Regions from separate parts of the Marinobacterium maritimum genome, predicted to be linked through region 3. Evidence: predicted binding sites of a transcription regulator. Region 3 holds the regulator's gene; each other region holds the start of a gene.
What was found. Region 3 encodes sigma-54, which starts transcription at its own class of promoters, with help from an activator protein. Its sites were predicted from a motif close to TGGCACNNNNNTTGCTNT; they were not measured.

Region 1: ABD013_RS08650 (CmpA/NrtA family ABC transporter substrate-binding protein) is a predicted target of sigma-54. The motif match lies at 2,983-3,000, and genes of this name have one in related genera.
Region 2: ABD013_RS05810 (ammonium transporter) is a predicted target of sigma-54. The motif match lies at 2,326-2,343, and genes of this name have one in related genera.
Region 4: peaA (quinohemoprotein amine dehydrogenase subunit alpha) is a predicted target of sigma-54. The motif match lies at 1,892-1,909, and genes of this name have one in related genera.

Annotation. Positions count from the first base shown of each region.
Region 1 is NZ_BAAAET010000002.1:480,788-486,806, forward strand. It holds gene ABD013_RS08640 (molybdenum cofactor guanylyltransferase) at 1-27, opposite strand, end outside; gene ABD013_RS08645 (nitrate reductase) at 24-2,666, opposite strand; gene ABD013_RS08650 (CmpA/NrtA family ABC transporter substrate-binding protein) at 3,155-4,537, shown strand; gene ABD013_RS08655 (ABC transporter permease) at 4,591-5,595, shown strand; gene ABD013_RS08660 (ABC transporter ATP-binding protein) at 5,741-6,019, shown strand, end outside.
Region 2 is NZ_BAAAET010000001.1:1,265,112-1,271,130, reverse strand. It holds gene rlmKL (bifunctional 23S rRNA (guanine(2069)-N(7))-methyltransferase RlmK/23S rRNA (guanine(2445)-N(2))-methyltransferase RlmL) at 144-2,285, shown strand; gene ABD013_RS05810 (ammonium transporter) at 2,505-3,716, shown strand; gene ABD013_RS05805 (FKBP-type peptidyl-prolyl cis-trans isomerase) at 3,850-4,332, opposite strand; gene ABD013_RS05800 (NAD(P)/FAD-dependent oxidoreductase) at 4,563-5,528, shown strand; gene ABD013_RS05795 (AAA family ATPase) at 5,570-6,019, shown strand, end outside.
Region 3 is NZ_BAAAET010000002.1:264,189-270,207, reverse strand. It holds gene lptA (lipopolysaccharide transport periplasmic protein LptA) at 1-491, shown strand, start outside; gene lptB (LPS export ABC transporter ATP-binding protein) at 491-1,228, shown strand; gene ABD013_RS07620 (RNA polymerase factor sigma-54) at 1,277-2,785, shown strand; gene hpf (ribosome hibernation-promoting factor, HPF/YfiA family) at 2,839-3,129, shown strand; gene ABD013_RS07610 (PTS sugar transporter subunit IIA) at 3,151-3,612, shown strand; gene rapZ (RNase adapter RapZ) at 3,614-4,498, shown strand; gene ABD013_RS07600 (HPr family phosphocarrier protein) at 4,491-4,760, shown strand; gene mgtE (magnesium transporter) at 4,829-6,019, shown strand, end outside.
Region 4 is NZ_BAAAET010000005.1:63,504-69,522, reverse strand. It holds gene ABD013_RS15965 (GNAT family N-acetyltransferase) at 1-15, shown strand, start outside; gene ABD013_RS15960 (aldehyde dehydrogenase family protein) at 55-1,545, opposite strand; gene peaA (quinohemoprotein amine dehydrogenase subunit alpha) at 1,995-3,587, shown strand; gene peaB (quinohemoprotein amine dehydrogenase maturation protein) at 3,659-5,089, shown strand; gene qhpC (quinohemoprotein amine dehydrogenase subunit gamma) at 5,091-5,417, shown strand; gene peaD (quinohemoprotein amine dehydrogenase subunit beta) at 5,436-6,019, shown strand, end outside.

The sequences.
Region 1 (6,019 bases), 220 kb from region 3:
GCCGGAGAGGATCAGGCCGGTGGTCATGCGCTTTTATCCGTGATGGCATGCACCTTGATCAGCTCTTTCAGTTCCGGCAGGCAGGAGCCGCAATTGGTACCGCACTTGAGCTGTTCACCCAGTGCCTGTGCCGAGTCCGCGCCCTCGGCGATGGCGGCGAGGATCGCCGGCTCGCGGACCTGGAAGCAGCTGCAGATCATCGCCCCGGTGGCCTGATCGCCCGGGGCTTTGGCTGCAAGCAGCTGGCGCCGGGTGTCCAGATCGATCTCGCGGCTGAACTGCTCATCCAGCCAGTCCAGGTCGGGCAATTCCTGGTTCGGTTCTACCAGCAGTATCCATTCCAGCCGTTGGTTGCTGATGCCGGCGGCACGGTAGCGGCCGTTACTCAGGTCTTCCAGCCAGAGGCTCGGTGTGCCGGTCAGGGCTTCGCACCAGTCACGCCAGTTAGCCACAGGTGTGCTGTCAGCCAGCCGGTAGCTGGTGCAGTGACTCAGGGGGACACGGGTCCACCAGTGACCTTCTATGGCCAGCGGTTTACGCACCAGTAGTCGAGCTTCCCAGCGCATCTGCAGCGGGCGCAGGGCGGCACGACCCTGCTTGGATTCCGGCTGGCCGGAGAAGGGGTCTACCACCGGGGCGAACAGGCTGCCGCTGCAGCCTTGCTGAGTGAACTGGCGGGTCCAGTGCATGGGGATGAACACCTCGCCAGGACGTTGCTGGTCGCTGATGCGGATGCGTCCTCGGTAGTGGCCAAGATCGTTGTGCAGTTCGGCCAGTTGCAGGTGCTCGACACCGAAGCGTTCGGCATCCGTCGGATGGATCTCGATGAAGGGTTCGGCATGGTGTTGCAGCAGGCGAGCGGCGCGGCCGGTCCTGGTCATGGTGTGCCACTGGTCCCGGATTCTCCCCGAGTTTACCAATAGCGGGTACTCACTATCAGGTTGCTGTTTCGGTGCCTGCGGCGTGACCGGCAGCAGTCGCGCCCTGCCGCTCGGAGTGAAAAAATGGCCATCGGCAAACAGCCGTGGCGTGCCCTCGGGAGCCTGCTCGTTAACCGGCCACTGAATCGGCTTGAGGGCGTCGTAACCCTCGTCACTGAGCTCGGCCAGCGCACTGATGTCGAAGCCGCGGCTCCGGTTGTTCTCGAACCCCGAAAGCCGGGCATGCTCGCGGAAGATATCGGCGGGGGAGGTGTAATCGAACGCCTCCCGGTAGCCCATCCGCTTGGCCAGCTCGCAGATGATCCACCAGTCGTGTTTGGCTTCTCCCGGTGGTGGTACCAGCCCTCGCTGGCGCGAGATGCGCCGTTCCGAGTTGGTCACGGTGCCGTTCTTTTCGCTCCAGCCGCTGGCAGGCAGCACGATATCGGCCAGCTCCAGTGTATCGGTGTGGGCCATGCATTCGGAGACGATCACCAGCTCGCACTTCTCCAGTGCGCGGCGTACCCGGTTCGTATCAGGCAGGCTGACCAGCGGGTTGGTGGCCATGATCCACAGCGCCTTGATCTCGCCGCGTTCGATCGCCTCGAACAGCTGTACCGCCTTGTAGCCTTCCTGCTGGGCCATGTTGGGCGCCTGCCAGAAGCGGCCGACCCGGTCGATGAACTCGGGCTGGCTGAAGTCCATGTGTGCGGCCAGCTGGTTGGCCAGTCCGCCTACCTCGCGACCGCCCATGGCGTTGGGCTGTCCGGTCAGCGAGAAGGGGCCCATGCCGGGGCGGCCCAGACGGCCGGTAGCCAGATGACAGTTGATGATGCTGTTGACCTTGTCGCTGCCGCTGCTGGACTGGTTTACGCCCTGGGAGAAGAAAGTAAGCGCTCGCTCGGTGGTACAGAACCAGTCCACCAGTTGTTCAAGATCGGCCAGCGGCACGTCGGCCTGTCGTGCCACCTCGGCCAGATCACCGGCAGTGGCTTGTGCCGATTCCAGTGCCGCATCAAACCCCTCGGTATGGGCATTGATAAAGGCCTCATCCAGCGCGCCCCGTTGTGCCAGTGCGGCGAGGATGGCATTGAAAATCAGTGCGTCGCTGCCCGGTTTCAGCGCCAGATGCAGGTCGGCCAGATCGGCGGTGGCGGTGCGACGCGGGTCGATCAGTACCACCCTGCGATCAGGATTGGCGGCCTTGGCGGCGACCATACGCTGGTACAGGATCGGGTGGTTCCAGGCGGCATTGGAGCCGACCAGCACCATCAGTTCAGCCTGATCGATATCCTCGTAGCTGCACGGCTGCAGGTCGCCGCCAAAGGCGCGCTTGTAGCCGACTACGGTGGACGACATGCACAGCCGCGAGTTGGTATCCACATGGGCCGAGCCGATGAACCCCTTCATCAGTTTATTGGCCACATAGTAGTCCTCGGTCAACAGCTGTCCGGACAGGTACATGGCCACCGACTCGGGGCCATGGCGGTGGATGATCGCTTCCAGCCGGGTGGCCAGCGTATCCAGTGCTATGTTCCAGCCGTATTCGCGGCCATCCACCCGCGGTGCCAGCAGCCGCTCCTCGGGGCCGGTGGTCTCGTGCAGGGCGCTGCCCTTGACGCAGAGACGCCCCCGGTTGGCCGGGTGTTCGCTGTCGCCACTGACGGCGATGACCCGCTGGCTATCCGTAGTGGCACTGACGCCACAGCCGACGCCGCAATAGGGGCAGGTGGTCCGATTGCTCATGCTTCCCATGGCGTACTCCAATTCAAAACGCCCAAACAAGAACGCCCACAGCAACCGGCACTTGGGTGTCGATTGTGGTGGGCGTCGTTGCCAATGCTGTTTGTAGTCATTGAAGAAGTAGCTGCAAAAGGGGTGCCAGCGGCGGAAGAGAGGTTAAATCGCTGTTATAAGGGCACAGGACGGGAAACGAGTGCACGAAAAATGCCCGGTTCTGGGGCGCGCTGCCTTTTTGCAGTGCAGCACCGAGTGGGCGGAGTGGCGCATAAAAACCGCCAAAATCGGTAAAGGGTCCTGATTTGCGTGGCTTTTATGATCTTGGCACGGCTTCTGCTTCACTCGAGTCAGACCGGCGCTGCTCAGGCATCGCCACCACATTTCAGTTTCGACACTGACGGCAAGGGCGCCGTTCCATCAACGGAGAATTGATCTCCGGGACATGGAACGGCGCCCTTTTTGCATTTTGCTTCTTGTATCTGGAGAGCGAGACCATGCTGAAACAACCGGGATCATTCAAGCGACTGTTACTGGCGGCGTCCATCGCCATCACCACCCTGACGGCCCAGACATCGGCGCAGGCCGAAGTGGGCTATCCGGAGAAGGAGGAGCTGAAATTCGGCTTCATCAAGCTCACCGACATGGCACCGCTGGCGATCGCCTACGAGAAGCAGTACTTCGAGGATGAGGGCCTGTACGTGCAGCTGGAAGCCCAGGCCAACTGGAAGGTTCTGCTCGACCGCGTCATCGACGGTCAGCTGGACGGTGCGCACATGCTGGCCGGCCAGCCGCTGGGCGCCACCATTGGCTACGGCACTCAGGCGCACATCGTCACCGCGTTCAGCATGGACCTGAACGGCAACGGCATCACCGTCTCCAACGACATCTGGCAGCAGATGAAGGAACACATCCCCATGGGCGAGGATGGCAAGCCGGTGCACCCGATCAAGGCAGACTACCTCAAGCCGGTGGTGGACAAGTACCGCGCCGAGGGCAAACCGTTCAACATGGGCATGGTGTTCCCGGTCTCCACCCACAACTACGAGCTGCGCTACTGGCTGGCGGCCGGTGGCATCCACCCGGGCTACTACGCGCCGCACAAGGGCGATACCAGCGGCCAGCAGCAGGCTGATGCGCTGCTGTCGGTAACTCCGCCGCCGCAGATGCCGGCCACGCTGGAAGCAGGCACCATCTACGGCTACTGCGTGGGTGAGCCCTGGAACCAGCAGGCGGTGTTCAAGGGCATCGGCGTGCCGGTGATCACCGACTACGAGATCTGGAAGGACAACCCGGAGAAGGTGTTCGGTGTTTCCAAGGAGTGGGCCGACAAGTATCCCAATACCCATATCCGTGTGGTCAAGGCGATGATCCGTGCCGCCAAGTGGCTGGACGAGAACAACAACGCCAACCGTCCGGAAGCGGTTGATATCCTGTCGCGTCCAGCCTACGTAGGGGCTGACGCCGAAGTGATCGCCAACTCCATGACCGGCACCTTCGAGTACGAAAAGGGTGACAAGCGCGATGTGCCCGACTTCAACGTCTTCTTCCGTCACAACGCCACCTATCCCTACTACTCCGATGCCATCTGGTACCTGACCCAGATGCGCCGCTGGGGCCAGATCGAGGAACAGAAGCCGGACAGCTGGTACATGGATATCGCCAAAAAGGTGTACCGCCCGGATATCTACCGCATCGCGGCCGAGGAGCTGATCGCCGAGGGCAAGATGGACGCCGCCGATTTCCCGGACTTTGCCTCCGAGGATGGCTTCAAGGCGCCGCAGACCCAGTTTATCGACGGCATCACTTATGACGGTCACAAGCCGAACGAGTATCTGCAGAAGTTCAGTATCGGCCTGAAAGGCGCTGACAAAATCTGATGGCTGTGGGCTCCGGCTGTCGTCGGAGCCCCTCCGAAGGAGGAGGACATACCATGAGCAGTATCCGCATGACCCTCGCCGGCATGTCCGGCATCGCCGGGGTCAAAGCCAACGACACCTTCGCCAGCTGGCTGAAGCGTATGACTCAAACCCTCGGCCTGCCGCTGATCGGCCTGCTGGTGTTCCTGTTCATCTGGCAGGTGGGCGCCAAACAGGTCGACACCTCGCTGGGCCAGTTCCCGGGGCCGACCCAGGTCTATGAACAGGCCAACGCCCTGATCAGTGAACACTTCAACGAACGCGTGCGGGAGAGCGCCTTTTACGAGCGTCAGGAACAGCGTAACGCCGATCATGTGGCGAAAGATCCGGACTACGTGCCGAAAATCCGTGAATACACCGGCAAGTCGACCTTCTTTGACCAGATCGGTACCAGCCTGGTAACCGTGCTGGCCGGCTTCGGTATCGCCGCGCTGATCGCCATCCCGCTGGGCATCTGCATCGGTCTCAACGGCGCACTCTATTCTGCGCTGAACCCGATCATCCAGCTGTTCAAGCCGGTCTCGCCGCTGGCCTGGCTGCCGCTGGTGACCATGGTGGTCAGTGCCGCCTACGTCAGTGATGACCCGCTGTTCGCCAAGTCCTTCCTGACCTCGCTGTTCACCGTGTCGCTGTGCTGCCTCTGGCCGACGCTGATCAACACCGCCGTGGGCGTGTCTGCCATCAGCCCGGACCTGCAGAACGTGAGCAAGGTGCTGCGCCTGAACTGGCTGACGCATGTGGTGCGCATCGTGTTGCCATCGTCGGTACCGATGATCTTCACCGGCCTGCGTCTGTCACTGGGCATCGCCTGGATGGTGCTGATTGCCGCCGAGATGCTGGCGCAGAACCCGGGGCTGGGCAAGTTCGTCTGGGACGAGTTCCAGAACGGCAGCTCTGACTCCCTTGGCCGCATCATGGTCGCCGTACTGGTGATCGGCCTGATCGGCTTTCTGCTGGACCGCATCATGCTGCTGATTCAGCGTGCGGTTTCCTGGGACAAAAACGCAATTACACGTTGAAAAGCTATCTGCGTTGCTAGCGCAGCGTCAAAAATCGGCTCGAATCGGTCATTTATAGACCATAAACTCCCTCATCTCGCCGATTGTTTCCTTGCGCTAGCGGCCTCGATAACGCTTTTCAAAAGCCTGAAGAGGTATGACTATCATGGCTGCACATCTCGAACTGACAGACGTTTCCATCGAGTTCCCGACGCCGAAAGGGGCCTTCAAGGCACTGGACGGGGTCAATCTGAAGATCCAGAGGGGCGAGTTTGTCTCCCTGATCGGCCACTCCGGCTGCGGCAAGTCCACCGTGCTGAACATCGTCGCCGGCCTGCATCAGGCCACCACCGGCGGTGTGGTGCTGGACGGTCGTGAAGTGAACGAGCCCGGCCCCGAACGTGCCGTGGTGTTCCAGAACCACTCGCTGCTGCCCTGGCTGACC
Region 2 (6,019 bases), on a different contig from region 3:
GCGCATCTGCAGCATTTTTATATAAATCAATAGGTTATCGTCTTTTTGCTCAGAGTGAAAAGGCATTGAATTTTTTTCACCTCGCAGTCAGTAGGGATTAAGCTGCCTGGCGTGGTGCATCAGTATCGGAGTCTTCCTGCCTCATGAAATTGTTTATTACCTGCCCCAAGGGACTGGAGAACCTGCTTCAGGATGAGATCTCAAGCCTGGGCGGCCAGAATACACGTCAGACCGTTGCCGGGGTCTACACCGAAGGTGAGCTGGAGCTGGCGTATCGGATCTGCCTCTGGTCTCGCCTGGGCAACCGGGTGCTGATGCCGCTGGCAGAGGGAGAGGTTGAGGAAGCCGATGCGCTGTATGCACTTGTACAGCAGGTGGACTGGCTGGCACATCTGCGCCCATCAGGTACCTTGACGGTGGATTTCAATGGTCGTTCGCGGGCAATCAACAACACCCATTTCGGTGCACTCAAGGTCAAGGATGCGGTGGTGGATCAGATTCGAACTGCTACCGGCCAGCGTCCCACAGTGGATCGCAACCAGCCGGATCTTCGTATCAATGTGCACCTCAACCGCGGCAAGGCGGTAGTCGCGCTGGACCTGTCCGGGGAGAGTCTGCACCGACGCGGTTATCGCCTCAAGGCCGGTGCGGCGCCGATGAAGGAAAACCTGGCTGCGGCGGTGCTGGCAAGGGCCGGGTGGCCTTTTTCTGATCGGACTACGCCGTTGCTGGACCCCATGTGCGGCTCGGGTACCTTGCTGATTGAAGCGGCACTGATGGCGGCAGACATCGCCCCGGGGTTGTACCGCCAGCGTTTCGGTTTCAGCCGCTGGCTGGGCCATGACGGACGTCTGTGGGCAGGGCTGCGCGAAGATGCCGAGCTACGTCGTGAGCAGGGGCTGCAAGGCCTGTCCGCCTCCTTTTATGGCTTCGATGCCGATGACAGTGTGCTGGCGCGTGCCCGTGACAATGCCAAACGGGCAGGGGTGGCCGATTATCTCCGCCTTGAGCGGCGTCCGCTGGAGCAGCTGACAGCCCTGTCGGACAGTCAGCCTGGTTTGCTCATCACTAACCCGCCTTATGGCGAGCGTCTGGGTGAAACCTCATCACTGATGTTTCTCTATCGTACCCTCGGTGACAAGTTGCGCAGCCACTTTGCTGGCTGGCAGGCAGGTGTGTTTACCGCCAACCCCGAGCTCTGCAAGGTGATGAAACTGCGTGCAGACAAGCAGTACCGCATGTTCAACGGTGCGCTGGACAGCAAGCTGCTGCTGTTCAAGGTGCATGAGCGTGACGAGAGTCAGCAGGCGGCTGAGGCGAACGAGGTGCCGTCCGGCTTGTCAGAACAGGCACAGATGTTTGCCAACCGGCTGAAAAAAAACCTCAAACAGCTGGCGCGCTGGGTCAAGCGTGAACAGATCAGTTGTTACCGTGTCTATGATGCAGACATGCCGGAATATGCCGTGGCGGTCGACATCTATCCCGGTCATGCCGTTGTGCAGGAGTATGCGCCACCGGCGAAAGTGGACCCGGTCAAGGCGTTCTCCCGGCTACAGGATGTGATGCAGGCGGTGCCGGTGGTACTGGAACTGCCGGCGGAGCGGGTGGTCCTCAAGCAGCGCAAGCGCCAGCAGGGGCAGCAGCAGTATGAGCGCCAGGACCAGACCGGCAATTTCATGGAGATAGTCGAACATGGCTGCCGCCTGCAGGTGAACCTGCACGATTACCTGGATACCGGCCTGTTCCTCGACCACCGTCCGGTGCGCCACCGGCTGCAGCAGCTGGCCAAAGACAAGGATGTACTCAACCTGTTCTGCTATACCGCGACGGCCAGCGTTCATGCCGGTGTTGGTGGGGCGGCGACCACGACCAGCGTCGATATGTCGGCCACCTATCTGGAGTGGGCGCGCCGCAACCTGGAGCTGAACGGTCTGCCCAAGGCGCGCCACAAGCTGGTGCAGTCGGACTGTTTCAAGTGGCTGGATCAGCCGCATGCTGAGCGCTATGACCTGATCTTCATGGATCCGCCGACCTTCTCCAACTCGAAGCGGATGCAAGATGTACTGGATGTGCAGCGTGACCATGTGAAACTGATTCAGGGAGCGATGCAACTGCTGAAGGCCGATGGCCTGCTGATCTTCTCCAATAACTATCGCCGTTTCGCCATCGACCGTGACAGCCTCGACGCGTTCGATATCAAGGAGATCACAGCCCAGACACTGGATCCTGACTTCAAGCGTAACCCGAAAATCCATTGCTGTTTCGAGATCCGTCATCGCCGTTAAAACAGATTGTTGTTGTTTGTGCACAAGTCTGTTTTGGATTTGGCACGGATTCTGCTTTCTATACTGCCCAAATAATGCCCAAGACTGGTGCAGCCCCATAAACAGGCTGCACCAAAGCGGGATCCGTCATTTTGAGCAGTAGGTGCTAAGGTGAAAGTGCTGTGTTTTGGTGCAGCCGCCCTTTTTTGGAGCACCTGAAACCTTTACGGAGGGACTAGAGTGGAATCGATCAGCAGTGCGATCAGCGAGCTGTCGCAAAGTGCGAATACGATGTTTATCCTGCTGGGTGCGATCATGGTGTTCGCCATGCATGCAGGGTTTGCCTTTCTTGAAGTTGGCACGGTGCGTCGTAAGAATCAGGTTAACGCCCTGGCCAAGATCATGAGTGATTTCGGATTCTCGGCACTGGCCTACATGATTGTTGGCTACTGGTTGGCTTATGGCGTTACCTTCTACGACAGCGCTGATGTGTTGTCGCAGGGCAATGGCTATGAGTTGGTCAAATTCTTCTTCCTGATGACCTTTGCTGCCGCCATCCCGGCGATTATCTCCGGCGGGATCGCTGAACGAGGCCGTTTCTGGCCGTTCCTGACCGGTTCCGCGCTTGTGGTTGGGCTGGTCTATCCGCTGTTTGAAGGTATCGCCTGGAACGGCAACTACGGTATCCAGACCTGGCTGGAGAACCAGTTTGGTGCACCCTTCCATGACTTCGCCGGTTCCGTTGTGGTGCACGGTGTCGGTGGCTGGTTGGCACTGGTAGCCGTCGTGCTGCTGGGTATCCGTAACGGTCGCTATAAGGGCGGCAGACTGGTCGCTTTCCCACCGTCCAATATCCCCTTCCTGGGTCTGGGGGCCTGGATCCTCTGCATCGGCTGGTTCGGCTTCAACGTCATGTCCGCGCAGACTCTGGATGGAATTTCCGGCCTGGTAGCGGTCAACAGTTTGATGGCGATGGTCGGTGGCATCATCAGTGCCTTGATCGCCGGTCGTAACGACCCCGGCTTCATTCATAACGGTCCGCTGGCTGGTCTGGTGGCTGTCTGTGCCGGTTCCGATGTGATGCACCCCTTTGGTTCACTGCTGGTGGGCGGCGTCGCGGGTGTGCTCTTTGTCTGGACCTTCACCCTGGTGCAGAACCGTTGGAAAATCGATGATGTTCTGGGTGTCTGGCCGCTGCATGGCCTTTGCGGTGTCTGGGGTGGTATAGCCGCCGGTATTTTCGGCAGCGAAGCACTGGGTGGCCTCGGTGGCGTCAGTCTGATGTCACAGCTGCTGGGTACGCTGCTGGGCGTGGTCATTGCGCTGGTGGGCGGCTTGATCGTTTACGGCCTGATCAAGACCCTTGTCGGCCTGCGCCTGGATGCGGAGCAGGAGTACAATGGTGCGGACCTGAGCATCCATCGTATCGAGTCCACTTCCGACGACCGATGACACTGTGCAGACCTCGATTGAGATCGGGGTTTGCCTGTCTTGTACAGATACAAAAAATCCGGCGCCTGGAAACAGGGCCGGATTTTTTTCAGGTCAGTGGCGGGCCGGTTGTGCCGGCTGCCGTTGACGCGGCTTAGTGGTGATGACCACCGGCGCCGTGAGCATGGCCATGCTCAACTTCTTCTTCAGTCGCTTCACGCACTTCGACAACTTCAACATCAAATGTCAGCGTCTGGCCTGCCAGCGGGTGGTTGCCGTCCAGAGTGATGTTGTCACCTTCAACCTTGACGACTGTTACCGGCTGCTCGCCCCAGGGAGTCTGAGCCATGAACTGCATGCCGATCTGGATATCGTCGATGCCGCTGAAGGCGCTGCGATCAACGTCCTGTACCAGTTCGTCACGTACCGGGCCGTAACCTTCTTCAGGCTCAACGGTGACCTTCAGGCTGTCGCCAACGGCCTTGCCGACCAGTGCATTTTCCAGACCGGGGATGATGTTGCTGGCGCCGTGCAGGTACGCCAGGGGATCCTGACCGTTGGAGCTGTCCAGCACGTTGCCTTCGGCGTTGGTCAGAGTGTAGTGAATGGATACGACGGATTTATCGGCGATCTGCATCAGGGGTCTCCTGGTTGCTTGGAGATGCGTCGATGCTCAGGCTACCGCTGGCCGGTCCCTGCCAATGATGACACAGGGCTCCTTGAGCCGGTAACAGGGCAGCTTGGCAGGGCTCCCGGTTGGTTTGAGGCACATGCTAACGGTCGTGTTCCACAGGCGCAACCCGAAACCGGTTGATGAGTGATCCCTGCACTCAAAAAAGTCGTAGCAGATACCTTTAATCGGAGAAAATGATGCTGTCAGGAGAGCGCATTGCGGTTATAGGTGCCGGGGTGGCAGGGTGCATGGTCGCAAGGAATTTGGCTGATAAGGGCGCAAGGCTGGAAGTCTTTGACAAGAGTCGGGGGACGGGGGGGCGGTTGGCGGCCTCCAGACTCGGAGACGTGTCGGCAGACCTGGGGGCAGACGTGTTCGACGAGAGTACAGCCATGCGGCTGATGAGAGTTGAATCGCTGCCGTTGCAGCTATGGTCACATACACGGGCAGACCTGCAATTGCAGTCCCGAACCCGGGCTGATGCCTGGGTGTCGGCGCCTCGTGCCAGCGCACTTACCCGGCAGCTGCTGGACGGTATACCACTGCATGGCCAAACCCGAATTACTGAATTGAAGCCGGCTGAACAGGACTGTTGGTGGTTGCAGGATGAGTCAGGCAGGTACTGGGGGCCTTACAATCGAGTCATCATTGCGGTGCCGGCACCTCAGGCGGTTCCGTTGCTGGCAGGTGCGCCCGACTTGCAGTCTGCTGCGGCTGCAGTACGTATGTCGTCTGCATGGGTGTTGCTTTTGGCTTTGTCTCAGCGGCCACGTGTGCTGCAGGCCGTTGATCTGCTGGAAGGTGAACACTCGGTGCTGTCCCGCGTGTGTCGCGACAGCGGCAAGCCTGGGCGCAGTGGTGAGGTCTGGCAGTTGCGGGCGAGGGCTGACTGGTCCGATCGGCATGTAGATGCTAATCCCGAATACGTTGCACAACAGCTGCTCGATGCCTTTGTCGACCTGGTGGAGGAGCCTGTGCAAGTTGCCCGGCATCGAATACACCGATGGCTCTATGCGGATGTTGCCACGTCTTCCGGTTCGCCCCCGCTTTGCGGAACAGGCAGGCTCGGGGTCTGTGGCGATTGGGTCTGTGGCCAGGGGCTATCAGCAGCAATGCAGAGCGCAGATCTATTGACCCGGGCACTGGAGGCCGATCAGTGAGCGCTGGTAGACTAGCGGCCACATTTTGAGGGAGCGTGGTTGTGACGGACAAACTCAGGACGCATGTAGAGCAGGCACTGGCATCTTTGTCGAGTGTACTACTGGGCAAGGAGCAACAGGTTCGTCTGGCGATGGCCTGTTTGCTGGCAGAAGGGCATTTGTTGATCGAAGATCTGCCGGGGATGGGCAAGACCACCCTGGCTCATGCGTTGGCACGGGTACTGGGGCTGGGCGACAAGAGGATTCAGTTCACCAGCGACATGCTGCCTGCGGACATTATTGGTGTCTCGATTTTCGAGCCGGGGGAGAGTCGTTTTCGGTTTCACCCGGGTCCCGTATTTACCCAGTTGCTGCTGGCGGATGAGATTAACCGCGCCACCCCCAAGACCCAGTCGGCGCTGCTGGAGGCGATGGAGGAGGGGCAGGTCAGCGTTGAGGGTGAGCGTTATCCGCTGCCAGAGCCCTTTTTCGTGATCGCGACCCAGAATCCG
Region 3 (6,019 bases):
GTTCCCTGTTTCTGGCCACCCTTCTGACCCTGCCGGCACTGGCCCAGGCCCTGCCGGAAGACCAGCAGAAGCCCATTCATATCAGTGCCGATCATGCCAGCATGAACGAGCGCACCGGCATCACCGTGTATACCGGTAATGTAGAGATCGTGCAGGGCACCATGGTGATCCGCGGCGCCCGCGTCGAACTGCATCGCAATGACAGGGGGGTGCAACGCATCATCTCCACCGGTAAACCGGCCCAGTTCCAGCAGCAGCCAAGCCAGGATCAACCGTTGACCAAGGCCTATGGCGAGCGCATGGACTACCGCGTCAACAAGCAGGAAGTAACCATTACCAATTCCGCCCGGGTGGATCAGGGCCGTGATACCTTTACCGGTGAACGCATCGTCTACAACATGGAAAAAGCCGTGGTAAACGCGTATGGCAGCGATAAGGATTCAGGCCAGCGCGTACAGATGGTGATTCAGCCGAAGACCGAGGGGAACTGATGTCCGCACAGGTAAAACAGCTGCAGGCGCTGCACCTGGCCAAGAGCTACAAGGGTCGTCAGGTGGTTCGTGACGTTTCGCTGGAGATGAACAGCGGCCAGATCATCGGCCTGCTCGGCCCCAACGGCGCTGGCAAGACCACCTGTTTCTACATGATTGTCGGCCTGATCAACGCCGATCATGGCCAAATTCGCATCGACCAGGATGATGTCACCCGGCTGCCGATGCATGAGCGTGCTCGCCGCGGCATCGGCTACCTGCCTCAGGAAGCCTCGGTATTTCGCAAGCTCAGTGTGCGCGATAACCTGATGGCGATTCTGGAAACCCGCAAGGAGCTGTCAGCCAGTCAGCGCGATACGCTACTGGAAGAGCTGCTGGAAGAGTTCCATATCACCCATCTGCGCGACAGCCTCGGCATGGCACTGTCCGGCGGTGAGCGCCGTCGCGTTGAGATCGCTCGCGCGCTGGCCACCGAGCCTGACTTCATTCTGTTGGACGAACCGTTCGCCGGCGTCGATCCCATCTCGGTCAGTGACATCAAGCAGACGATCCGGCACTTGCAGTCCCGCAATATCGGCATTCTGATCACCGATCACAATGTGCGAGAGACCCTTGATATCTGCGAGCGAGCCTATATCGTCAGTGAAGGGGGCATCCTGGCCCAAGGCAGCCCGCAGGACATCCTCAACAACGAGCAGGTCCGCCGCGCGTATCTGGGCGAGCAGTTCGCCCTCTAAGCGCCGCAGCATGTCTACTCCCAACTCGGTCAACCCGGCAGTTTGCATATGAAGCAGTCGTTACAACTCAAGATCGGCCAGCAGCTGACAATGACGCCGCAGCTGCAGCAGGCGATTCGCCTGCTGCAGCTCTCCACTCTGGATCTGCAGCAGGAAATTCAGGAAGCGCTGGACAGCAACCCCCTGTTGGAAGTGGATGAGGAACAGGAAACGGCGGAGGCCGAAGCCGAAAAGCAGGACACCAGTGCCGAACAGGACAGCTCCCGCGATAGCGAGCAGCCGGCCGCGACCGAGGACCAGGATAGCTGGGAAGACAGCGGCGAGGATGGCTGGAACGAGCAGATTCCCACCGAACTGGCGACCGACAGCCAGTGGGACGACACTTTCCAGCATCAGAGCTCGCCCGGCCCCGAACGCGACAGTGACTGGGATCCAGGTGACAACGACAGCACCGAGGATGATCTTCAGGATCACCTGCTGTGGCAGCTGAACCTGACCCCGATGAGTGACAACGACCGCATGGTGGCCCTCGCCCTGATCGATGCGGTCGATGCCGACGGCTACCTGCGCACCAGTGTCGACGAGGTACTGGAGCATTTCCAGCAGAGCGAGCCCGAACGTTTCTCTGACTGCGACACTGACGAGATCGAAGCGGTGCTGCACCGAGTGCAGCAGTTCGACCCAGCCGGCGTCTGCGCCCGCGACCTCAGCGAATGCCTGCAGTTGCAGCTGCGCCAACTGCCCGAGGACACCCCACTGCTCAACGATGCCGTACGCCTGGTACGCGACCATCTGAACCTGCTTGGCAGCCACGATTATCGCACCCTGATGCGCCGCTTGCGTCTCAAGGAAGACAGCCTGCAGCAGGTGATCAGTCTGATCCAGAGCCTGAACCCCAAGCCCGGCACCCTGATCAGCTCGGAGCCACCCGAATACGTCATCCCCGACGTGATCGTGCGCAAGATCCAGGGGCAGTGGAACGTCAGTCTCAACACCGACGCCTCGCCGCGTCTGAAGATCAACACCCAGTATGCCGACCTGATTCGACGGGCCGACAACAGCGCCGACAACACCTACCTGAAGAACCACCTGCAGGAAGCTCGCTGGTTCCTCAAAAGCCTGCTCAGCCGCAATGAAACGCTGCTCAAGGTGTCCACCGAGATCGTCGCGCGCCAGATCGACTTTTTCGAGGAGGGTGAAGAAGGCATGAAACCGATGGTACTGCACGACATCGCCGAAGCGGTCGACATGCACGAATCCACCATTTCGCGCGTGACCACACAGAAGTACATGCATACGCCACGCGGCATCTTTGAACTCAAGTACTTCTTCTCCAGTCACGTCAGCACGTCCGATGGCGGCGCCGCCTCTTCCACGGCGATTCGGGCGCTGATCAAGAAACTGGTCAACAATGAAAATACGGCCAAGCCACTCAGTGACAACAAGATCGCTCAGCTGTTAAAAGAACAGGGAATCAATGTCGCCAGACGCACCGTTGCAAAATATCGTGAAGCGATGAACATTCCGCCTTCTAATGAGCGCAAGCGTCTGGTTTAATGGGAATGGAAAGGCACGCTGTAAGAACGTGTCCATGACGAGGAGAAAAACCTATGCAGATCAACATCACTGGCCACCACGTCGAACTGACAGGCGCTCTGGACGAGTACGTACGTACCAAGTTTGACCGCCTGGAACGTCACTTCGATAACATCACTAATGCACAGGTCACACTCAGTGTTGAGAAGCAGCGCCAGACAGCTGAAGCCAACATCCACCTGGCTGGCGGTGAAGTCTTTGCGGCACACCAGCATGACGACATGTATGCTGCAATTGATGGTATGGTCGACAAGCTGGATCGCCAGATCATCAAGCACAAAGAAAAAATCAAATCCCACAAATAACCGGTAGCAGCACGTCACGACATGCAACTATCAGAACTGCTGACCCCCTCTCTCACGCTCTGCCATGTGGATGTGGTCAGCAAGAAGCGTGTTCTCGAACTCGCCAGTCAAACGATTGCTGAGCAATTGAATGGCCCGGCCGCTGAAGATATCTTCAGCGGCCTTATCAATCGCGAGCGCCTTGGCAGTACCGGTATCGGTGAAGGCGTCGCTATTCCACACTGTCGCATGGCCGGTGTTGACCGAGCGGTCGGCATGCTGATGACCCTGGCCTCCCCGATCGACTTCGATGCCATCGACAACCGCCCGGTTGACCTGGTCTGCCTGTTGCTGGTCCCCGAACAGGGTGCCGAGGAACACCTGCAGACACTGGCAGGCCTGGCGGAACTGTTCAATCACTCGGAAACACGTGAAGCTCTGCGCGCCTGCGAAGACTCCGAGAGTCTGCTCAAACGCGTTCAGGGCCTGTGTCAGGGGCAATAGAATGCGTCTGGTGGTCCTCAGCGGCCGTTCCGGATCCGGCAAGAGTACCGCCCTGCAGGCACTTGAGGATGTCGGTTTCTACTGCATCGACAACCTGCCGGCACTGCTGCTGCCGGAGCTGATCCGCCTGATGCTGGCCGAATCCCGGCCCGCCCAGGCGATCGCCGTCAGCATTGATGCCCGCAACCTGCCCAGCAATCTGGTACGCTTCCCTGAAGTGATGCAGCAACTGCGCCAGCTGCCGGGACTGACCGCGGAAACGCTTTTTCTTGATGCCGGCGAAGCGACCCTGTTGCGCCGTTACAACGCCACCCGTCGCCGCCATCCGCTGACCGACAACGACCAGAGCCTGCAGCAGGCAATCCGTACCGAGCGCGAGCTGCTGGAGCCGATTGCCAACCTGGCCGACCTGCGTATCGACACCACCCGTCTCTCTCTGTATGAACTCCGGGACGAGGTAAAACTGCGTGTCGCCGGGCGTAGCGAACAGAGCCTGTCATTGCAGCTCGAATCCTTTGGCTTCAAACACGGTGTACCGCTTGATGTCGACTTTACCTTCGATGTCCGCTCGCTGCCCAATCCCTACTGGGTACCGGACCTGCGCCGTTTCAACGGACGCGATCAGCCGGTAATCGACTTCCTGTCTCAGTCGGACGAAGTTGCCGAGATGGTCGCGGATATCCGCAGCTTTGTGCACAAGTGGCTGCCCCGCTTCAAGGCCAACAACCGCAGCTATATCACCATCGGCATCGGCTGCACCGGGGGCCAACACCGTTCAGTTTATGTTGCCGAGCAACTGGCTGGTTATTTCCGCGCGCATATGGATAATGTTCAGGTGCTGCACCGTGAACTGAGTCAGCCTGCCGCGGGACCCCAACATGATTGAAAAGCGACTGACCATTATCAACAAGCTGGGGCTGCATGCCCGGGCCGCCGCCAAGCTGGTCACCACCGCCAGTCAATTCCAGTCAGACATCCGTATCACCCGTGACAGCCGTGAAATCGACGGCAAAAGCATCATGTCCGTAATGATGCTGGCCGCCAGCAAGGGCACCGAGCTGCAATTGAGCGCGCATGGCGAGGATGAACAGGCTGCCCTGGAGGCCCTCGAAGCCCTGATCAACAATCGCTTTGACGAGCCGGAATAAAAGATTCCTCTGTACAGTTTGCTGTACCTTGCCGCACCACCCGTACTGTTCCTGAGTGAGACCTGCCGATGAGTCAGCCGGAAACGCCCTCCAATCTGGAAACCCTCAGCGCCGCCCTGGAAGTCGGTGAGCTGCAGCAACTCAGGTTCATGCTCAACAAGGGCCTGCGACCCGCCGAAGTTGCTCACCTGCTTGAGAAGACGCCGCCGCGTGAACGCCAGATTCTGTGGAATCTGCTCAACCAGGAACTGGAAGGCGAGGTGCTGCAATACCTGGGGGACGACGCCCAGGCCGAAATCCTGAGCCGCATGGAAGCGTCCGAGGTACTGGCGATCACTGAATCGCTGGAAACGGACGATATGGCCGACATCCTGCAGCAGCTGCCCGAACGGGTGATGAAAGAGCTGCTGAAAATCATGGACCGGGAGAACCGTGAGCGGGTTGAGCAGGTTCTGTCATTCCCGGAGGACACTGCGGGCGGCCTGATGAACACCGACACGGTGACCATCCGCCCCGACATCACTGCCGAGACCGTGCTGCGCTATCTGCGCCGGCACAAGGAGATCCCGGAAACCACCGACACCCTGTTCGTTGTCAGCCGCAAGGGTTCCTATATCGGCGTACTGCCGCTGACCCGACTGCTGACCACCGACCCGGATGTACTGGTCCGCGAAATCATGAATACGGACGTCGACGCCATTACCGCCGACACGCCGGACGAGGAAGTCGCTCGCCTGTTCGAACAGCTGGACCTGATCTCCGCCCCCGTGACCGATGAATCCGGCCAGCTGCTGGGCCGTATCACCATCGATGACGTGGTGGACGTGATCCGCGAGGATGCCGACCACTCATTGATGAGCATGGCCGGCCTCGACGAGGACGAGGATACTTTCGCACCGATCATGAAGACCACCCGGCGGCGTGCCGTCTGGCTCGGCATCAACCTGATCACCGCCTTCATCGCTTCCGCCGTGATCGGCCTGTTCGAGGATACCATCGACAAGGTGGTCGCCCTGGCCGTTCTGATGCCAATCGTCGCCTCCATGGGCGGCATCGCCGGCAGCCAGACCCTGACACTGGTCATCCGCGGCCAGGCACTGGGCCATGTGGAACGCTCCAACATTGGCTGGCTGTTTAACCGCGAACTGGTTGTCGGCGCACTCAACGGCCTGCTCTGGGCGCTGGTGGTCGCACTGGTTGCAGTCCTCTGGTTCCAGGACATGACCGTCGGCATCGTCATCGCCCTGGCGATCGTGATC
Region 4 (6,019 bases), on a different contig from region 3:
TACCGCCGGGCCTGAGAGTCACCGGCAGCGCTGAATCCGCTGCCGGTTAACCGGTCAGATCTTCATCAGTACCGATTTGACCTCGGTATAGTGCTCGATGCAGGCGGCGCCCATCTCGCGACCCAGGCCGGATTGCTTGAAGCCACCGAACGGCAAGGCCGGGTCCAGCGCGGTATGACAGTTGACCCAGACACTGCCGGACTTGATGCGCGGCACCATTCGGTGCACCGCTGACAGGTTGTTGGACCAGATGCTGGCACCCAGCCCGTACTGGCTGTCGTTGGCGATACGGATCGCCTCCTCGATAGTATCGAACGGCATGGCCACCAGTACCGGGCCGAAGATCTCCTCCTGTACCAGCGTTGAGCGCTGGTTCACATCGACCACTACGGTGGGCTGCACAAAGAAGCCTGGTCCCTGGGTGTTGCCACCGGTGGTGATCGTAGCGCCTTCGGCCAGTCCCTTCTCGATATAGCTGTGCACACGCTGCTGCTGCACGGCGGATACCAGCGGACCCATTTCGGTGTACGGGTCCAGCCCGTTACCGAGGCGGATATTGCCGGCGATATCGGTGATGTCGGCGATCAGGTTATCGAACAGTTTGCGCTGCACGTAAAGACGGGAGCCCGCACAACAGACCTGACCGTGGTTGAAGAAGATGGCGTTGGCAGCACCGGCCGCCGCTTCCTGAGGGTTGGCATCGTCAAGCACGATGGTGGGCGACTTGCCGCCCAGTTCCAGCGTCACCCGCGTCATCTGATCCATCGCCGCCTTGCCGATCAGCTTGCCGACACCGGTCGAGCCGGTGAAGGTCAGTTTGTCCACGTCCGGGTGGGATGACAGCGCCGCACCGGCGTCTTGGCCAAGGCCCGGCACCACATTGAGTACGCCGGCCGGGTAGCCCGCTTCCAGTGCCAGTTCTCCCAGGCGCAATGCTGTCAGCGGGGTATCTTCCGCCGGTTTGAGTACGACGGTACAACCGGTGGCCAGTGCCGGTCCCAGTTTCCAGCAGGCCAGCAGCAGCGGGAAGTTCCAGGCCACGATGGCACCTACAACACCGACCGGCTCGCGGGTGGTGTAGCCGTGGAACTGGGCGTCCGGCATGAAGGGGACGGACGGCTGCACGTGGCTGCCCTCGATCTTCGTGGCCCAGCCAGCCATGTATCTCAGGAAATTGATCGCCAGCTGAATATCCACCGCCTTGGCGATGGCCACGCTCTTGCCGTTGTCGAGGCACTCGATCTCAGCCAGAGACTGGGCATTGGCTTCCAGCAGATCGGCAAAGCGCCACAACAGCCGCTCGCGCTCAACCGGTTTCATCCGGCTCCATGAAGAGTCTTCGAATGTATTGCGAGCGATGGCGACCGCCCGGTTGATATCCTCGGCAGTGCCTCGTGCAACCTGGGTGAAGCGCTCCCCTGTGGCCGGATTTATCACATCAATGCTACCGCCATCACTGGCTTCCGGCCGCTGATCACCGATCAGCAGGGCGTGAGTTCGGTTAATAAAGGCCTGAGTGTCGGGGTGGAGGGAAAACTCAGTCATGGCATACCTCTTATGGTTATCGTGATAGCTGTAAGAGATGAATGGCAATGCCTGTGCCAGTTTTCATGATTGCTCTTATGTTCATGAAAATAAATGACTTTTTTGGTTTTCATGACGATTTCATGTCGCGGGCGTCTGTCGCAGATTGAGACAGGCGTCCAGTTTTGAGCCCGGAGCAGATGCTTGGGATGACAAAGCCCATTGCCGGCATCTGTGGGTTATCGCAGTCGCTTGTCTCAGAATGAAACTCCTGTCTCGAGATAAGACAGAAAGTGTTCGCGGGAACAGGGGGTCGAAAGTCGTAATATTAAAAACAAGTTACTGTTTTATAGACGAAAAATTAATTTGGCACAGGCTGTGCTTCCTTCACGTTGACTCAACATGACCCGGAGCTCAACGGGTGTCTCGGAGCCGAGATCCCGCAAATGACCACTGAAGGAGGTCGGACCTTGAAAACAACAACACTAAAACCCCTGGGGCGAGGTTTACTTGCATTGGCCGTGGCTTTAGCGACTCAGTCGTCGCAGGCGGCGTCAGATGCCGAACAGATTATTCAGAGCAACTGTCTGGCCTGTCACACTCAGGAAGGCGATCAACAGTGGAGCCGCATCAGCCATCAGCGCAAGACACCGGAAGGCTGGCTGATGACCATCGCCCGCATGCAAGTGATGCACGGGCTCAAGATCAGCGATGAAGATCGACGCACAGTGGTCAAATATCTGGCTGATCGTCAGGGCCTGGCCCCGTCGGAGACCGAAGGTGCACGCTACGCACTGGAGCGCCGTCTCAACACCCCTGAAGCTTTTGACTCCCAGATGTTCACCGAGACATGTGCTCGCTGTCACTCCGGTGCACGCGTGCTGCTGCAGCGCCGCCCGGCCTCTGAATGGGAACACCTGGTTCACTTTCACCTCGGCCAGTGGCCGACCACCGAATTCCAGGCGCTGGCCCGAGACCGCGACTGGCTGGATCTGACATTGAACAAGATGGTGCCGGAACTGGCGGAATCCCTGCCGATGGACTCCAGGGCCTGGGCTCAGTGGCAGCAACAGGCGGTCGCACCGGTCCAGGGTGACTGGACGCTGGCCGGCCATATGCCGGGCAAGGGCGCTTTCCATGCCCGCATGAGCGTGACCCCGACAGAGGGTGAAGATCAGTATGCACTTATGCTGACCGGTCAGTATGCCGATGGCAGTGAACTCAAGGGCAAGGGACAAGCAGTCGTCTACACCGGTTACGAATGGCGCGCCAATCTCGAAATCGATGGTCAGGTGATGCGCCAGGTGTTTGCACTGAAGGACGGCCAGCTGAGCGGTCGCATGTTCCTGCGTGACAAGGATGAGGTAGGCGCTGATGTTGTTGCCGCACGTGATGCCAAGGGGGCGAGCAGTATTCTGGCTGTGCAGCCTGCCTACATCAAAGCCGGTACTGAAGCCGAGATCACCATTGTCGGTACGGGTTTGAGCGGCCTGCCGGTGCTGGGAACAGGGGTGGATGTGGTTGAAGTGATCAGTGAAAGCCCCGACCTGATCCGCGTGCGTGCTCGTGCTGCCAGTAACGCATCAGGTGTGATGACACCGAGTGTAGGCGTGACTGAAGGCGGTCGTTTTGCCATCTATGACCGCATTGCCGATGTCAAGGTGGTACCTGAGTTTGCCGTGGCCCGTATCGGCGGTAACGGCAGTTCCACACCACGCGTGGAGGCACGCTTTGAGGCCGAAGCCTGGGCGGCAGGCCCGGATGGCAAGGATGGAACGGCCGATGATTACCGTGTCGGCATGATGCCGGCGACCTGGTCTGTGGCGCCGTTCGATGACGTGGCTGAGGCCGACCGCGATGTTCATTTCACAGGTCGTATGAACGCCAGTACCGGTGTCTTCACACCCGCCGCGGCCGGTCCCAACCCGGAGCGCCGCATGATGACCAACAACGCCGGCAATCTGAAGGTACAGGCGAGTGTACAGGACGGTGCCGAGACACACAGTGCCGAAGGACAGATGATCGTCACTGTACAGCGCTGGAATAACCCCCCGATCCCCTGATCAGCGGGTTCGATGCAATCAGGGGAGTGCCCTTTGGCACTCGATATGAAATCTGAAAGGGGAGACCGGATATGGGTGCTGTACTCAATCTGGTGGAACACAACCTGCATGAGGTGCAGGTCGGGGATACCCGGATGCTGTTCCATATTCCGTCCAGTTCGCTGTTTGCACTGGATAGCCTGACTTCGGGCATACTCGATCGGCTGCGCAGTGGTGCAGAATCGGCCGAGGCACTGGTCACGGGCTTGAGCAACCGTTTTTCGGAACAGGAGATCACCGAAACGGTACGCGAGCTGCTGGCGCTGGAGCTGGTCAACGATGGCCGGCCGCTGACCGACGAGATTGGCACGCGCCGGGTAGACCAGTTCCCGTTGACCACGGTGGTATTGAACGTCAACACCGGCTGCAATCTCAGTTGTACCTACTGCTACAAGGAAGACCTGGATATACCCTCCGCCGGTCGCAAGATGGAGTTGCAGACCGCGATCGATTCGGTGGAGATGCTGCTGCGCGAATCACCGGATGAAGAGCGCTACACGGTGGTGTTCTTCGGTGGCGAACCGCTGAGCAATCGCCCGCTGATCGAGGCGATGGTGGCGTACTGCGAAGGCCGTTTCGCCGAGCTGGGCAAGCAGGTGGAGTTCGTCATGACCACCAATGCCACGCTGCTCACCGACGAGATCATCGACTGGCTCAACGCCCATCGCTTTGGTTTGTCGGTCAGCATGGATGGACCCAAGGCGATCCACGACAAGAACCGTATCACCGTCGGCGGTCAGGGTACCTACGATGTAGTACGTCGCAAGGCGCTGAGGCTGCTGGAGCGTTACGACTCACGCCCCATCGGCGCACGCGTCACGCTGACCCGTGGTACCACCGAGGTGGAGCAGATCTGGGACCACCTGTTCAACGAGATGGGATTCTCGGAAGTCGGTTTTGCGCCGGTCACCTCCGGTGATATCAGCAGCTACAACCTCACCTCCGAGGAGCTGGTGGAAGTTTTTGCCGGCATGAAACGCTTGGGGCAGCGCTACCTGGAGGCTGCGCTGGAACACCGAAATATCGGCTTTTCCAACATGCACCAGCTGATCACCGACCTGCACGAAGGCCACAAGAAAGCGCTGCCCTGCGGTGCAGGCCTGAAAATGCTGGCGGTGGATCACGAAGGCGAGCTCAACCTCTGTCACCGTTTCACCGGCTCTGATATGCCGACCTTTGGCAATGTGAAGAGCGGTGTGCAGCAGGTGGAATTGGGCGACTTCCTGTCCAAACGTCTGGATCGTACCGACACCGGCTGTGCCAGCTGTCGCATTCGCAACCTCTGCTCCGGCGGTTGTTATCACGAGAGCTACGCCCGTTACGGGGACCCGACTCATCCCACCTATCACTATTGCGACCTGATGCGTGACTGGGTCGACTTCGGCATCGAAGTCTACAGCCGCATCATGGCGGTCAATCCCGCCTTCATCGACCAGTACATCTCGCCTCGGAGGGCGCACTGACATGAAACATCTCAAAGCGATCAACAACAAGGCTCAGCTGTTGAGCCAGGCCGTGGCCGACGACAACGTGGAAGAGGTCGTCACCATGAGTGCGCTGGCCGGTTGTACCGCCACAACCGACCCGGGCTGGGAGATCGATGCCTTCGGTGGCGTGACCTCCCTGTGTCAGCCGATGGAGTCCGATCTTTATGGCTGCGCCGACCCCTGCTGGTGGCCTGCACAGGTGCCGGACATGATGAACACCTACCCGGACTGGAACAAGGATGCGATGAACTCGAAAGATGACTGGCGCAACCTGGGTACCGTGTTCCCCAGTGACAAGAACTAAGCCGAAGGTGACCTGATCATGAATAAAAAACGACTTACATCCCTGATGCCGGCGGCTGCTCTGGTTCTGGGAACGGCGCTGTCAGGAAGCGTACTGGCCAAGGGGCCGGCGCTGAAAGAGGGCCACGAATACATGGTAGTGGCCAACTACCCCAACAACATGCACGTGATCGATCTGCAGAGCGACAAGCTGTACAAAAGCTGCGAACTGCCGGATTCATTCGGGCCGGGTGTGACCCAGATGGCGCCGGACGGCAAGACCGCCTATATCCTCAACAACCATTACGAGGATATCTACGGCGTAAACCTGGACAACTGTGAAGTGACTTTCCATGCCGCCATGTCACAGCAACAGAATGAGCGCACCAAATCGATATTCTCCTTTGCCATCAGTGGCGATGGCAAGGAGCTGTATGCGGTGCAGAATCCGACCATGCTGTATCGCGATCACTACCGGGTACAGCCGTCCCGTCTGGCCGTTTATGACACCAGCGCAGGCCTGAATGCCAAGCCGGTACGTACCTTCCCGTCACCGCGGCAGGTTACGGTGATGCAGACCGGTGCGGATGGCACTCTCTACATGGCCGGTGCTGATATCTACAA